DNA from 2 places in the Vibrio sp. 10N genome. Region 1 is predicted to be linked to the other one. Evidence: riboswitches for the same ligand, from Rfam matches in the RefSeq annotation. Region 1 holds a riboswitch; the other holds the start of a gene.
The links. Region 1 has a riboswitch for lysine ahead of AAA946_RS10510 (Na+/H+ antiporter NhaC family protein). Riboswitches for the same ligand answer to the same signal wherever they lie in the genome.

Region 1 (6,700 bases):
GATATTAAGATTGGTAGCTATGGTTACCGCTATCTATGTAATACGTCGAGTCGAATGGATCTTAATTACCTTCAAGGGGTGGAAGGGGCTATTGGTCGTTGCTTTACCTTGATCACTGAAGATGGCGAACGTACTTTCGCAATTAGTGAAGGACAGATGAACCAACTTCGCGCAGAGAGTATTCCTGAAAAAATCTTCAAAAAAGCGTCGGCTTTGGTTTTAACCGCGTACTTAGTGCGCTGTAAAGATGGCGACCCAATGCCAGAAGCAACAATGCAAGCAATTGAGTACGCCAAAAAATATAATGTCCCAGTTGTATTAACGCTTGGTACACGCTTTGTTATTCAAGACGATCCTGAATATTGGCGCGACTTCTTGAAACAGCATGTTTCTGTTGTTGCAATGAATGAAGATGAAGCGGAAGCGCTCACCGGTGAAAAAGATCCATTGGCAGCTTCAGATAAAGCGCTTGATTGGGTTGATTTGGTGCTTTGCACTGCGGGCCCTGTCGGTTTGTACATGGCGGGTTATACAGAAGATGCATCTAAACGTGAAACGAGTTTACCTTTATTACCTGGCTGTATTGCTGAATTCAATCGTTTTGAATTTAGTCGACCAGCGGTAAAAGATGCCTGCGATAATCCTATTAAAGTTTATTCACATATTGCGCCTTATATGGGCGGCCCAGAAAAGATTAAGAATACTAATGGTGCGGGTGATGCTGCGTTGTCTGCGTTGCTACATGATATGGCAGCGAATAAATACCATAAAGAAAATGTGCCTAACTCAAGTAAACACCAACATACTTTCTTGACTTATTCGTCGTTCTCACAAGTGTGCAAGTACTCGAACCGAGCAAGCTATGAGGTATTGGTTCAGCATTCACCTCGTCTTTCTAGAGGTTTACCTGAAAGAGAAGATAGCCTTGAAGAGGCTTATTGGGAAAGATAAAAAAAGCGCCAGTTATTGGCGCTTTTTTATAAATGACTAAAGGAGTTTGAATTAGATTTCAAAGTCTTCTAGTGATTTACCTGCATCTAGTGCTGCTTGGATAACTGACGGTGTACGACCTTGGCCAGTCCAAGTTTTTTCTGCGCCTGTACCGTCAACGTACTTGTATTTTGCTGGGCGAGGAGCACGTTTAGTTTTTGCTTTGCCTTTAGACTCACCAGACAGTGCCGCAATAAGATCTTCAACGTCAATGCCGTCTTGAGCGATCATTTGTGCATATTCACTTAGCTTAGCTTCACGTGCTTGTTTTGCTGCACGTTCTTCTGCTTCAGCTTCTTGTCTTTCACCCACAACGGTAGTTAGCTTTTCTAGTGCTTCTTCCAATTGCTCAAGAGTAAGTTCACGAGCAAATGCACGCAGGCTACGAATATTAAGTAGAGTTTTAGTTAATTCAGACATGACATTCCCATGAGTTATTTATTTGGTTTCGATTAATAATAAACATCAAATTTAAAATTGACAATATTTTCGTAGTATTCAGACAATAAAAATAGAAATTCTTACAGAAACTTGATAATTGATGCTTAAACATGGGATTCAAAATCTGAAAGCAAGGAGAAGTAACGATAATATTGATTCAATTGTGAATCTTTCTTCATAATTGTCATTCTCCGTCTGGATTTTGTTGCATATTGTACTAGCAGCTTGGTTAATCAAGTTAACCTGCAGTGGAAGAAAGTAAATTGTCAAAGCAATAGATGGCTTATTAATAAGCACATACACATTAAAAGTTTATAAAACTATATGTCTTGCGTCGCATAAATCGTGAGTAGTGTGACTAAGTGCGCTAATTCCATTCTCCGTAGTCGTGTGGCGTTAGGATTTACAATCAACCAAAAAACTTTACAACGATGCAACATCATTCATGTTGCAATTGACGGTTTGATAAGTACAATGGCTCGCACCTAATGCAAGAGAAAGCACATTCTTTCATCATAGTCAGTCTGACTAGTGAATGATTTCTCTTGATGTAGAGGCGCGATAGTGATCAGTAACCATCGTTGGGGTGATACCAATGAACGATGATGAAAGGCGCTATCGCCGAAGTGAGAAAAGACCATCAATCTTGCTCGCTGGGGTTGTCTTCGAAAGGAACAACACTGCCATAGTCTATTATATTGTTAAACTATGGAGCGCTACTGTAGGGTTGGGTGAAGTGTTCACTTCCCTTTCGCTTAGTTCAACGTTTGCGTCTGGACTTCTCGTCTCTATGACGCATGTCTGCAGTAGATCTCTGACCATAATAAAAACTGGTTTTTGAAGATCATGAATTTAATCGATTTTGCTACATCACCATTGTCACTGCTACCGCCGATCGTAGCATTGAGTTTGGCTATTATTACCCGTCGCGTTTTACTATCGTTGGGTGTGGGTATCGTTTTGGGTGCCTTCTTACTTAATGACTATTCTGCAGTAAACGCTGCAGGCTACGTGTTCGACACCGTTTCGGGTGTGGTTATTGAAGATGGCGGCCTAAATACTTGGAACATGAGTATTGTTGGCTTCTTGTTGCTATTGGGGATGATGACTGCGTTGCTGACGCTGTCTGGCGGCACGAAAGCGTTTGCTGAATGGGCACAGGCTCGTGTGAAAAGTAAACGTGGTTCCAAACTACTGGCTGCTTTCCTTGGCGTATTTATTTTCGTTGACGACTACTTTAACAGCCTTGCTGTAGGTGCGATCTCTCGTCCTGTTACTGACCGTTTCTATGTATCGCGCGCTAAGCTAGCCTATATTCTTGACTCGACTGCCGCGCCAATGTGTGTGCTTATGCCAGCATCTAGCTGGGGTGCATACATCATGACTATCGTTAGCGGTATTTTGGTTGCTCACGGTATTACAGAATACTCCGCAATTGGTGCTTACGTTCGCCTAATTCCAATGAACTTCTATGCTGTGTTTGCGCTCTTGATGGTATTTGCCGTTGCCTGGTTCCAACTTGATGTGGGTCCAATGCGCAAGCATGAACTGAATGCGAAACAAGGTCTAGGTTTTGATAAAGATAAAGAGAACGACGCAAAAGAAGCGCATGAACTGAATGAAGAGCTGGATATTAAAGAAAGCGAGTTTGGTTCTGTTTCTGATCTAGTACTGCCTATCTTAGTTCTAATTGGCGCAATGATTGCTGCGATGATCTACACCGGCGGTCAAGCTCTGGCGGCGGATGAGATTGCGTTTAACCTACTTGGCGCATTTGAAAATACAGATGTCGGCACTTCGCTTATTTATGGCGGCTCTGCAGGTCTTCTAACAGCGGTATTTACTGTTTTGAAACAGAAGCTGTCTGTTGCTGATATCGCAACGACGATGTGGATTGGTGCAAAATCGATGTTTGGTGCCATTCTTATTCTATTCTTCGCTTGGTCTATCGGCTCGGTTATCGGTGACATGAAGACGGGCGCGTACCTTTCTTCAACGGTTCAAGGCAACATCAATGTACATTGGCTGCCAGTCATTCTGTTCTTATTGTCTGGCCTAATGGCGTTCTCTACAGGTACATCTTGGGGTACGTTTGGCATCATGCTCCCAATCGCAGGTGATATGGCGGGTGCAACAGATATTGCCATGATGCTACCTATGCTAGGTGCGGTGCTTGCAGGTTCTGTGTTCGGTGACCACTGCTCGCCAATCTCTGACACGACGATCTTGTCGTCTACAGGCGCACGTTGTAACCACATTGACCACGTCTCTACGCAGCTTCCGTATGCTCTATCAGTGGCGTTGGTTTCTTGTGTTGGCTTTATTACTCTAGGTATGACTACCTCAGTGGCGATTTCTTTTGCAGCGGCATCAGTGACCTTTATTGGGGTATGTTTCGTGCTATCCGCTTTGTCGAAAGCGAAAATGGCGAAAGAAGCAAACGTATAATCACAGTAAAGTTATCTTTGAGGAGCTCATTAACAGGGCTCCTTTTTTTTATTTGTGGCTTTGCGACTCGGTATTAAATGCAGTCAATTCCATACTAATTGGCGAGTACGAAAAAAAAAACTCACGATCTGCTAAATAGGGGTTGAAAATCCGCATGAGCTTAGTTAGTGTGAGGGTACAGATACAAAGGAACCCAGTAATAAGTATGCAAAACTTTGATATGAAAATTCATCATCATTACCATCACCCAGCTTAGTCTTTCGGGAGATGTCTGCATACCCGAGAGCTAGGTAAAACTCTCGGAGGTTCGATTTAAGATTTAAAGAATGAAACCCTCGGGAGACCAAAACTCCCGAGGGTTTTTTCGTTTTATAAGTTTAAAATCAATAATTTGCACAGGGATACAGCAATGCAAACACAACGCCTAAGAATTGCGATTCAAAAAAAGGGTCGCCTAAGTAAAGAGAGCCAAGACCTACTGAAAAAGTGTGGTGTGAAGTTCAATGTAATGGGTGAGCGTCTTGTTGTGCACTCACTAAATATGCCAATCGATCTGCTACTAGTTCGAGATGATGACATCCCTGGCCTAATTATGGATGGTGTGGTTGATCTTGGCTTCATTGGTGAGAACGAACTGGAAGAAGTACGCCTTGACCGTAAAGCACTGGGTGAGGCTAACGAGTTCAAAACGCTTCGTCGTCTCGATTTTGGTGGTTGCCGTCTATCTATCGCTATTGATAAAGACGAAACATACAACGGCCCTCAAGATCTTGCTGGTAAACGTATCGCCACCACCTACCCACAACTTCTTAAAGCGTACATGGATGAGCAAGGCGTCGACTTTAGTGCATGTATGCTAACCGGCTCTGTTGAGGTTGCGCCGCGTGCAGGTCTTGCAGACGCAATTGCAGATTTAGTTTCAACAGGTGCGACGCTTGAAGCGAATGGCCTAAAAGAGGCTGAAGTTATCTTCCGCTCGAAGGCGACACTTATTCAGCGTATGGGCGAGTTTGATGCTGACAAACTTGCGCTTATCGACAAGCTGCTTACTCGTATGCAAGGTGTTCAGCAGGCGAAAGAGTCTAAATACATCATGCTGCACGCGCCAGTTGAGAAACTAGAGCAAATTAAATCACTGCTTCCTGGTGCAGAAGATCCAACTGTCTTGCCACTATCGACAGACAAAGAACGCGTAGCGGTTCACCTAGTGAGCACTGAGAATTTGTTTTGGGAAACCATGGAACAGCTTAAAGAACTGGGTGCAAGCTCTATTCTTGTCCTTCCAATTGAGAAGATGATGGGGTAATCGATGAGAACGGTAGTTTGGCAACACTTAAGTCAATCTCAGCAAGAGTCTGTGCTAGAGCGTCCAGCTATTGCTGAGGGCGCGAACATTACGGCTGCCGTCGCTGAAGTGATCGAGCAAGTTCGTCGTGAAGGTGACAAAGCGCTGCTTGATCTGACTGAAAAGTTTGATCGTGTTCGCCCGGACTCGATTCGAGTTTCGGCTGATGACATTGAAGCGGCATCCGAGCGTCTATCTGAAAAGATGAAGCAAGCACTAGAGCAAGCGTATTCTAATATCGCCAAGTTTCACAAAGCGCAGCGCCCAGAAGCGTTGCGTGTAGAGACCCAACCTGGCGTGGTATGTGAGCAGGTCACTCGTCCGATCAATAAAGTGGGCTTGTATATTCCAGGAGGCAGTGCGCCGCTACCGTCAACGGTTTTAATGCTTGGCGTGCCTGCACAAATTGCAGGCTGTCGTAAAGTGGTACTTTGTTCGCCTCCGCCAATTGCTGATGAGATTTTGTACGTTGCCAAGCTATGTAAAATCGACGAAGTGTACAATGTCGGTGGTGGCCAAGCTGTCGCAGCCATGGCGTATGGTACTGAGACTGTGTCTAAAGTGGATAAGATTTTTGGTCCTGGTAACGCATACGTTACGGAAGCCAAGCGCCAAGTGAGCAACGACTTCCGTGGTGCGGCGATTGATATGCCAGCAGGCCCTTCTGAAGTGCTAGTTATTGCCGATGAAACGGCGGATCCAGATTTCGTCGCATCGGATCTATTGAGTCAAGCTGAGCATGGTCCAGATTCTCAAGTTGTACTTGTGACACCATCACCAATCATTGCTGATCAAGTAACAGAAGCGGTGAAGCGACAATTAAAGCAATTATCTCGGGCAGATATCGCTGAAAAAGCATTGGGCTCTAGCTTAATTATTATTGCTGAATCGCTAACGCAATGTGTCTCGATTTCTAATTACTATGGCCCAGAGCACTTGATTGTTCAAACTGAGAGCCCACGCGAGCTTTTGCCTTTGCTGGACAATGCAGGTTCTATTTTCTTGGGTGACTGGTCACCTGAGTCGGCGGGTGACTACGCATCAGGCACTAACCACGTTTTGCCAACCTATGGCTACACTCGCACCTACTCAAGCCTTGGTTTGGCGGACTTTTCAAAACGCATGACGGTTCAAGAGTTAAGTTCAGATGGCTTACTAGGCTTAGCACCAACCGTTGTGACTATGGCGGAAGCCGAAGGTCTAGACGCCCACAAACGCGCCGTGACAATTCGTGTAGAGAAACTGAACGCACAAAAAGCGTAGACAGGAGAGTGAATGATGGAAAAATTAGCTCGTAAACAAGTTCAACAACTGACGCCTTATTTGTCTGCGCGTCGTATTGGTGGTAGCGGTGATATTTGGTTAAATGCCAACGAATCACCGTTCAACAATGAATACAAAACCGACTTTGCGCGTCTTAATCGCTACAGCGAATGTCAGCCAAAGCAGCTTATTGAAGCCTACGCTAATTATGCA
Region 2 (6,700 bases), 830 kb from region 1:
CGGAGGAGCACGAAGGTGGGCTAATCACGGTTGGACATCGTGAGGTTAGTGCAATGGCATAAGCCCGCTTGACTGCGAGAATGACAATTCGAGCAGGTGCGAAAGCAGGTCATAGTGATCCGGTGGTTCTGAATGGAAGGGCCATCGCTCAACGGATAAAAGGTACTCCGGGGATAACAGGCTGATACCGCCCAAGAGTTCATATCGACGGCGGTGTTTGGCACCTCGATGTCGGCTCATCACATCCTGGGGCTGAAGTCGGTCCCAAGGGTATGGCTGTTCGCCATTTAAAGTGGTACGCGAGCTGGGTTTAGAACGTCGTGAGACAGTTCGGTCCCTATCTGCCGTGGGCGTTGGAAGATTGAAGGGGGCTGCTCCTAGTACGAGAGGACCGGAGTGGACGAACCTCTGGTGTTCGGGTTGTGTCGCCAGACGCATTGCCCGGTAGCTAAGTTCGGAATCGATAACCGCTGAAAGCATCTAAGCGGGAAGCGAGCCCTGAGATGAGTCTTCCCTGGCACTTTAAGTGTCCTAAAGGGTTGTTCGAGACTAGAACGTTGATAGGCAGGGTGTGTAAGCGTTGTGAGGCGTTGAGCTAACCTGTACTAATTGCCCGTGAGGCTTAACCATACAACACCCAAAGGGTTTTGATGGACTCAAAGCAAGAACAAATTGAATGTGTAAGAGAACACATTAACAGCTTTCCAGATATTTTGGCTTTTAGCTTTTTTGAAAAGCTGAAAACCAAAGCAGAATTTGCTTGGCGACCATAGCGTTGTGGACCCACCTGATCCCATGCCGAACTCAGAAGTGAAACGCAATAGCGCCGATGGTAGTGTGGGGCTTCCCCATGTGAGAGTAGGACATCGCCAGGCTTTAAATTAAGGAACCACGTTGTAGAACGTGTTTGCCACTGCGGAGTGGTAGTTCAGTTGGTTAGAATACCGGCCTGTCACGCCGGGGGTCGCGGGTTCGAGTCCCGTCCACTCCGCCACTTATTAGAGAACCCGATGCGAAAGCGTCGGGTTTTTTATTATCTAGAGTTTGGTTGCTTCCTTTTCAAGGAAGTCGAGTCCCGGTTGGATGCAACCCCAGCCACTCCGCCACTTATTAGAGAACCCGATGCGAAAGCGTCGGGTTTTTTATTATCTAGAGTTTGGTTGCTTCCTTTTCAAGGAAGTCGAGTCCCGGTTGGATGCAACCCCAGCCACTCCGCCACTTATTAGAGAACCCGATGCGAAAGCGTCGGGTTTTTTATTATCTAAAATTTGGTAGCTCCCTTTTCAAGGGAGTCGAGTCCCAGTTGATGGCAACCCCCGCCATTCCGCCACTTATACTAAGCCCTAGACTAGGCGTCCCCGTCGAATGACTGGGGCTTTTTTACGTCTATGCTTTTTGAAGTTCTATCATCTGCCATCCCATAGATGCAAAAAAGGCGGTATTTCTACCGCCTTTGTTCAATGCTTATCGCCTACTCAAACAAGTCTTCGTGCAGCGCCTTTACTGCATCCTTCGCTTCACCTTCGTCTAGAAGGAAGCAAAGGTTGTGAGGGCTTGCTCCGTAGCAAATCATACGGATATTGAAGCTGTCTAGTGTATCGAATACTTCCGCTGCTGAACCTTTGGTTTCACTCATCTGGTTACCAATAAGCGCGATAAGGCTAAGCCCTTGTTTGACTTCAACAGTACAAAGTTGCTCTAGCTCTTGCTGTGCTTCAAGTGGGAGCTCTGGTGCGCCTCCACCTGTGTCAGTTTGGTCAAGTGTTAGAGAAACACTGACTTCAGAAGTCGTCACTAGGTCAACAGAGATCTTGTGCTTAGCAAGTACAGTAAATACGTTTGCTAAGAAACCATACGCCTGGAACATTCGAGGGTTACGTAGCGTGACCATAGTTTGGTTGTTACGTAGCGCTAATGCGCGGAACAGAGGTGCGCTCTCTACGGTTTGTCTTACCCAAGTGCCACCTTCTTGTGGTGCTTTAGATGAACCTACAAAAACTGGGATTTGATGACGCAGTGCAGGTAGTAGTGTTGAAGGGTGCAGGATCTTGGCACCGAAGTTAGCCATTTCAGACGCTTCACTAAAGCTGATCTCTGGGATTGGACGAGCATTTGGTGCAATACGTGGATCCGTGGTGTAGATACCTGGTACATCTGTCCAGATTTCAAGACCTGCAGCTTCTACGGCTTCAGCAATCAGTGCTGCGCTGTAATCACTACCGCCACGGCCTAGCGTGGTAGTCTCGCCATCTTCATCAGAGCCAATAAAGCCCTGTGTAACGACAACATGTTGCTTGCAAAGAGGAACCAGCTTCTCGCTAGCCGCTGCTTTGGTCGCTTCGATGTTTGGTTCTGCTTTACCGTAATCACTGTCAGTTTTAAGCGCTTCACGAATATCAAAACGCACTGCATCGACACCACGCTCTTGCATTAAGCGAGTAAGGATGTGCGTGGACATTCGCTCGCCACAGGCCACTAGGTGATCGGTAAGCTTTGGAGTAGCCGCAATGCAAGCTGCTTCTGAAAGTGTTGCTACCTTTTCAATCAAAGCATCAACACGTGCTTCAATAGAGCTGACGTCATTGAGCTTTGACATAATGTCGGTGTGGATATCGCGAAGCTTGCGAATCAGCTCAGCACGACGAGCTTCGTCTTTAACGCCGTTTGCAAGTTCAACCAAGATATTGGTCACGCCTGAACAAGCGCTGCTTACTACCAATTTGGTTTGCGGGTTATTTTCGACGATTTCGGCACAACGGCTCATGGCTTCGAAGTTGGCGACGCTTGTTCCGCCAAATTTAGCTACATTGAATGCGCTCACAGTGTTTCTCCAGGACTTCCAGTTTAAAGTTTAAGGTTGGTAACCCAACATCCGATGTTTGAAGAGAGAAATAGAGCAGAGGAATCTGAATAATTAGAATAGACCTCAGAAGCTCTTCACCAAATCTTGGTGACAGTTAAAGGGATTCAGCCCGTTTAACCGACAAACTAAATCCGACAATTTTAGTTCATCTCGGCACTGCTCCCCATGAGTGAATTGTATTGAAGTTGCGGCTTCACAAATCACTTGCCTGGGCAGTGCTCCTCTTCCGCTGTAGCATCGAGAACGTCAATGAAAACGATTGGCTACAGATAGTGTGTTTATTCAACGTTTTTGCGTGCCAAAAGTCAATGGATGTTTATGCATTTCACATGAAAAACTTGAGTGGTTGGATGTTGCAAAAATGTTGTTTTTTCGCCATTGTAGATGGCATTAACGTCCAACGTGATGTTTTTCCCAACAACTACAATAACCTAATAGGATAACTGCCCATGACCATTTCAAGCTTTGTGCCCCCTCACCGAACTCTAATGGGACCTGGCCCATCTGATATCTATCCGCAAGTATTGCAAGCATTGAGCCGCCCAACAATAGGTCACCTTGACCCACTTTTTATCGGGATGATGGATGAGCTCAAAGCGCTGCTGAAATACGCATTCCAAACAGAAAATGAATTTACAATTGCGGTCTCTGCCCCTGGTAGTGCCGGTATGGAAACTTGCTTTGTAAACCTAGTCGAGCCAGGTGATAAGGTTATCGTGTGCCGCAATGGTGTGTTTGGTGAGCGCATGCGTGAGAACGTGGTTCGCTGTGGCGGCGAGGCGATTGTGGTGGATGATGAGTGGGGTGCACCGGCTTCGGTCACTAAAGTCGAACAGGCGATAGCTGAACATCCTGATGCGAAGATCCTCGCATTTGTGCATGCTGAAACCTCTACCGGAGCGGTGAGTGATGCTAAAGCGCTAGGTGCGCTGGCTAAGCAGCACAACATGCTATCTATTGTGGATGCAGTGACCTCACTAGGTGGTGTTCCGTTATTGGTAGACGAGTGGCAGTTGGATGCCGTTTACTCTGGTAGCCAAAAGTGCCTCTCTTGTGTTCCTGGTTTGTCACCAGTCACCCTGTCTCCAGCAGCCATTGAAGTGATTAAGTCCCGACAAGCACCAGTTCAGAGTTGGTTCTTGGATCAGAGCCTAGTACTAGGTTATTGGAGCGGGGAGGGTAAGCGTAGTTATCACCACACTGCGCCAGTAAACAGCCTTTACGCGCTTCATGAGTCGTTGGTGCTTTTGAAAAACGAAGGGCTAGAGAATGCATGGCAGCGCCATAAAGACATGCATATGTTGCTACGTGAAGGGCTCGAAAACCTAGGTCTGAGTTTTGTTGTTGAAGAGCAAAGTCGTCTACCGCAACTTAATGCCGTCTATCTTCCAGAAGGCGTAGATGATGCCGCAGTAAGAGCGCAGCTGTTAGAAGAGTACAACCTTGAGATTGGTGCTGGCCTTGGTGCGCTCGCTGGAAAAGCATGGCGTATTGGTTTGATGGGCTACGGCGCGAGAAGAGAGAATGTCGCGCTTTGTCTGAAGGCGCTTGAGACGGTGTTGAAGTAGTCTTTACAACATTAGATAACAGACGTCATCCCCTTGAAAAAGGGGACCTCGTGCGGCAAGTGACTCACACAATTTGACCGCGGTACTAGCGGGTGAAGATCCTCACTTTCGTGAGGATGACGTCTATTTTGGTTATTAGTGTACGCTGCGCTCAATGCAGTACTTTCGCCATCTCCTTGAAAAAGGGGATCTCGTGTGGTGAGTGGCTCACACAATTTGACCGTGATATTCGTGGATGAAGATCCTCACTTTCGTGAGAATGACGTCTATTTGGGTTATTAGTATACGCTGCGCTCAAAGCAGTACTTTCGTAATCTCCTGAAAAAAGGGATCTCGTGTGGTGAGTGGCTCACACAATTTGACCGTGGTATTCGTGGATGAAGATCCTCACTTTCGCGATGTATGGACTCCCTCCCTCAAGAGGGAGCTAAAATTACTGGTGACCAAACCATAATCTTTAGGAGTCCATACATGAATAAGTCTACGATCATTGCGATTGATTTAGCAAAGAACTCATTTCAAGTTTGTAAGCTGATTGGCAATCATGTCGCCACCGAGAAGGCGTTCAGTAAAGCCAAACTAAAATCTTGGCTAGCTAAACAGCCGCCTTGTACTGTCGTCATGGAGTCCTGCGGCACTTCCCATTTTTGGGGGCGTTTTTGTCAGTCTTTAGGGCATGAAGTTATCTTAATCGCACCAAAGAATGTATCCCCATTCCGCTCGAATCAAAAAACAGACAAGAATGATGCAATGGCCATTGCTGTCGCAGCTAAACAGCCTAATGTCCACTTTATTGCGGTCAAATCTGTCAGGGCGCAGTCACTTCAATCCATCGACAAGATGAGACAGCACTTGGTCGATACAATCACTGCTACAAGCAACATGATTAGAGCACTTATTGCCGAGTTTGGGGTTGATATTCCACGCGGAACGTCCGCTTTTGGAAAGCAAGTTCCTTTCGTCTTAGAAGATGCAGAAAATGGCCTACCAGATATTGTCAGAGAGCAAATATCGACAATGTATTGGCTGTACCAAGACCTTACAGCAAGGAAAGAAAAGGTTGTAAAACAACTCAACAATGAGATTCAACAACAACCTGAATGTCGTGCTCTATCTGCTCTTGAGGGCGTAGGTAATGTCAACGCATTAGCCTTGTATCTATCCATAGGTGAAGACGGCGGCAACTTCAAAAATGGCCGTGAAGCTTCTGCGTGCATTGGCCTAACGCCAAAACAGTACAGCACTGGCGGCAAGACTGTGCTTTTAGGTATAGGCAAAAAATACGCCTGTAAACGAATACGAGCTAATTTGATTCAAGGTGCTCTCGCTTTTGTTCGTGCTGTCGACCGAAGGGAGCCTAAAACAACAAAAGAGGCTTGGGTTAAAGGCCTGATAGAAAGAGCAGGGCTCCGAAGAGCGGCTGTTGCTCTTGCTAACAAAACAGTCAGAACGGCATGGTCGATGCTTAATCACCACCAACCATACCAATTACCCGAGCCAGTTTAAAACCCCTATTTAGATTACAACCAAGAGTAAGACGAAAACAGGTAAGACCGACCCTAACGAGCCAGATCATCCTCATGGTACCAGGTACCTTTTTCGCGAAGTGGCATTAGGGTGCGAAAACATCAAGGGGCAGAGTTCGCTACTCAATAAGAGCCCGAATATGCGCATGCTTCCTACTTATTTTTGTCCTCTAGTTGCAATCTAACGGGAGTCCATATATGAGGATGACGTGGGATATGAGGATTACGGGGAATATGAGGCTGACGTTAAACTCTGTCCAATGGCGTTGAAAACAAAAAAAGCCGAGAGTGTTACCACTCTCGGCTTATGTTTTTAGACTTGCTAATTAAAGCGCAGCAATAGTTTGCTTTTGCTCTTCAAGTTTAACTAGCGTCTCTTTGTAGCCTTCTAGCTTCTCACGCTCTTTAGCCACGACTGCTTCTGGTGCTTTTGCTACGAAGCCTTCGTTACCTAGCTTACCTTCGATACGCTTGATCTCGCCTTGAGTCTTAGCAATCTCTTTCGCTAGACGATCCAGCTCAGCGTCTTTGTCGATCAGACCCGCCATTGGGATCATCAGCTCAGACTTACCAACCAGTGCTGTTGCACATGCTGGTGTCTCTTCGCCTTCAGCCAGTACCTTGATGCCTTCTAGTTTTGCAAGTGAAGCAAGAACTGCTTTGTTTGCTTCTAGGCGCGCTGCGTCTTTCTCGTCAGCAACCTTCAGCATCACGTCCAGACCTTTGCTTGGTGCAATGTCGTA

Region 2: it holds a riboswitch for lysine, as region 1 does, so the genes downstream of both, lysC (lysine-sensitive aspartokinase 3) here and AAA946_RS10510 (Na+/H+ antiporter NhaC family protein) in region 1, are expected to answer to the same signal.

The regions. Positions count from the first base shown of each region.
Region 1 is NZ_BTPM01000001.1:2,266,278-2,272,977, reverse strand. It holds gene AAA946_RS10520 (inosine/guanosine kinase) at 1-951, shown strand, start outside; gene AAA946_RS10515 (H-NS family histone-like protein) at 1,003-1,410, opposite strand; lysine riboswitch at 1,975-2,158, shown strand; gene AAA946_RS10510 (Na+/H+ antiporter NhaC family protein) at 2,278-3,879, shown strand; His leader region at 4,111-4,247, shown strand; gene hisG (ATP phosphoribosyltransferase) at 4,289-5,185, shown strand; gene hisD (histidinol dehydrogenase) at 5,189-6,487, shown strand; gene hisC (histidinol-phosphate transaminase) at 6,503-6,700, shown strand, end outside.
Region 2 is NZ_BTPM01000001.1:3,100,690-3,107,389, reverse strand. It holds rRNA gene AAA946_RS14455 (23S ribosomal RNA) at 1-630, shown strand, start outside; rRNA gene rrf (5S ribosomal RNA) at 760-875, shown strand; tRNA gene AAA946_RS14445 (tRNA-Asp) at 918-994, shown strand; gene lysC (lysine-sensitive aspartokinase 3) at 1,472-2,821, opposite strand; lysine riboswitch at 2,923-3,097, opposite strand; gene AAA946_RS14435 (pyridoxal-phosphate-dependent aminotransferase family protein) at 3,313-4,431, shown strand; gene AAA946_RS14430 (IS110 family transposase) at 4,903-5,937, shown strand; gene AAA946_RS14425 (valine--tRNA ligase) at 6,284-6,700, opposite strand, start outside.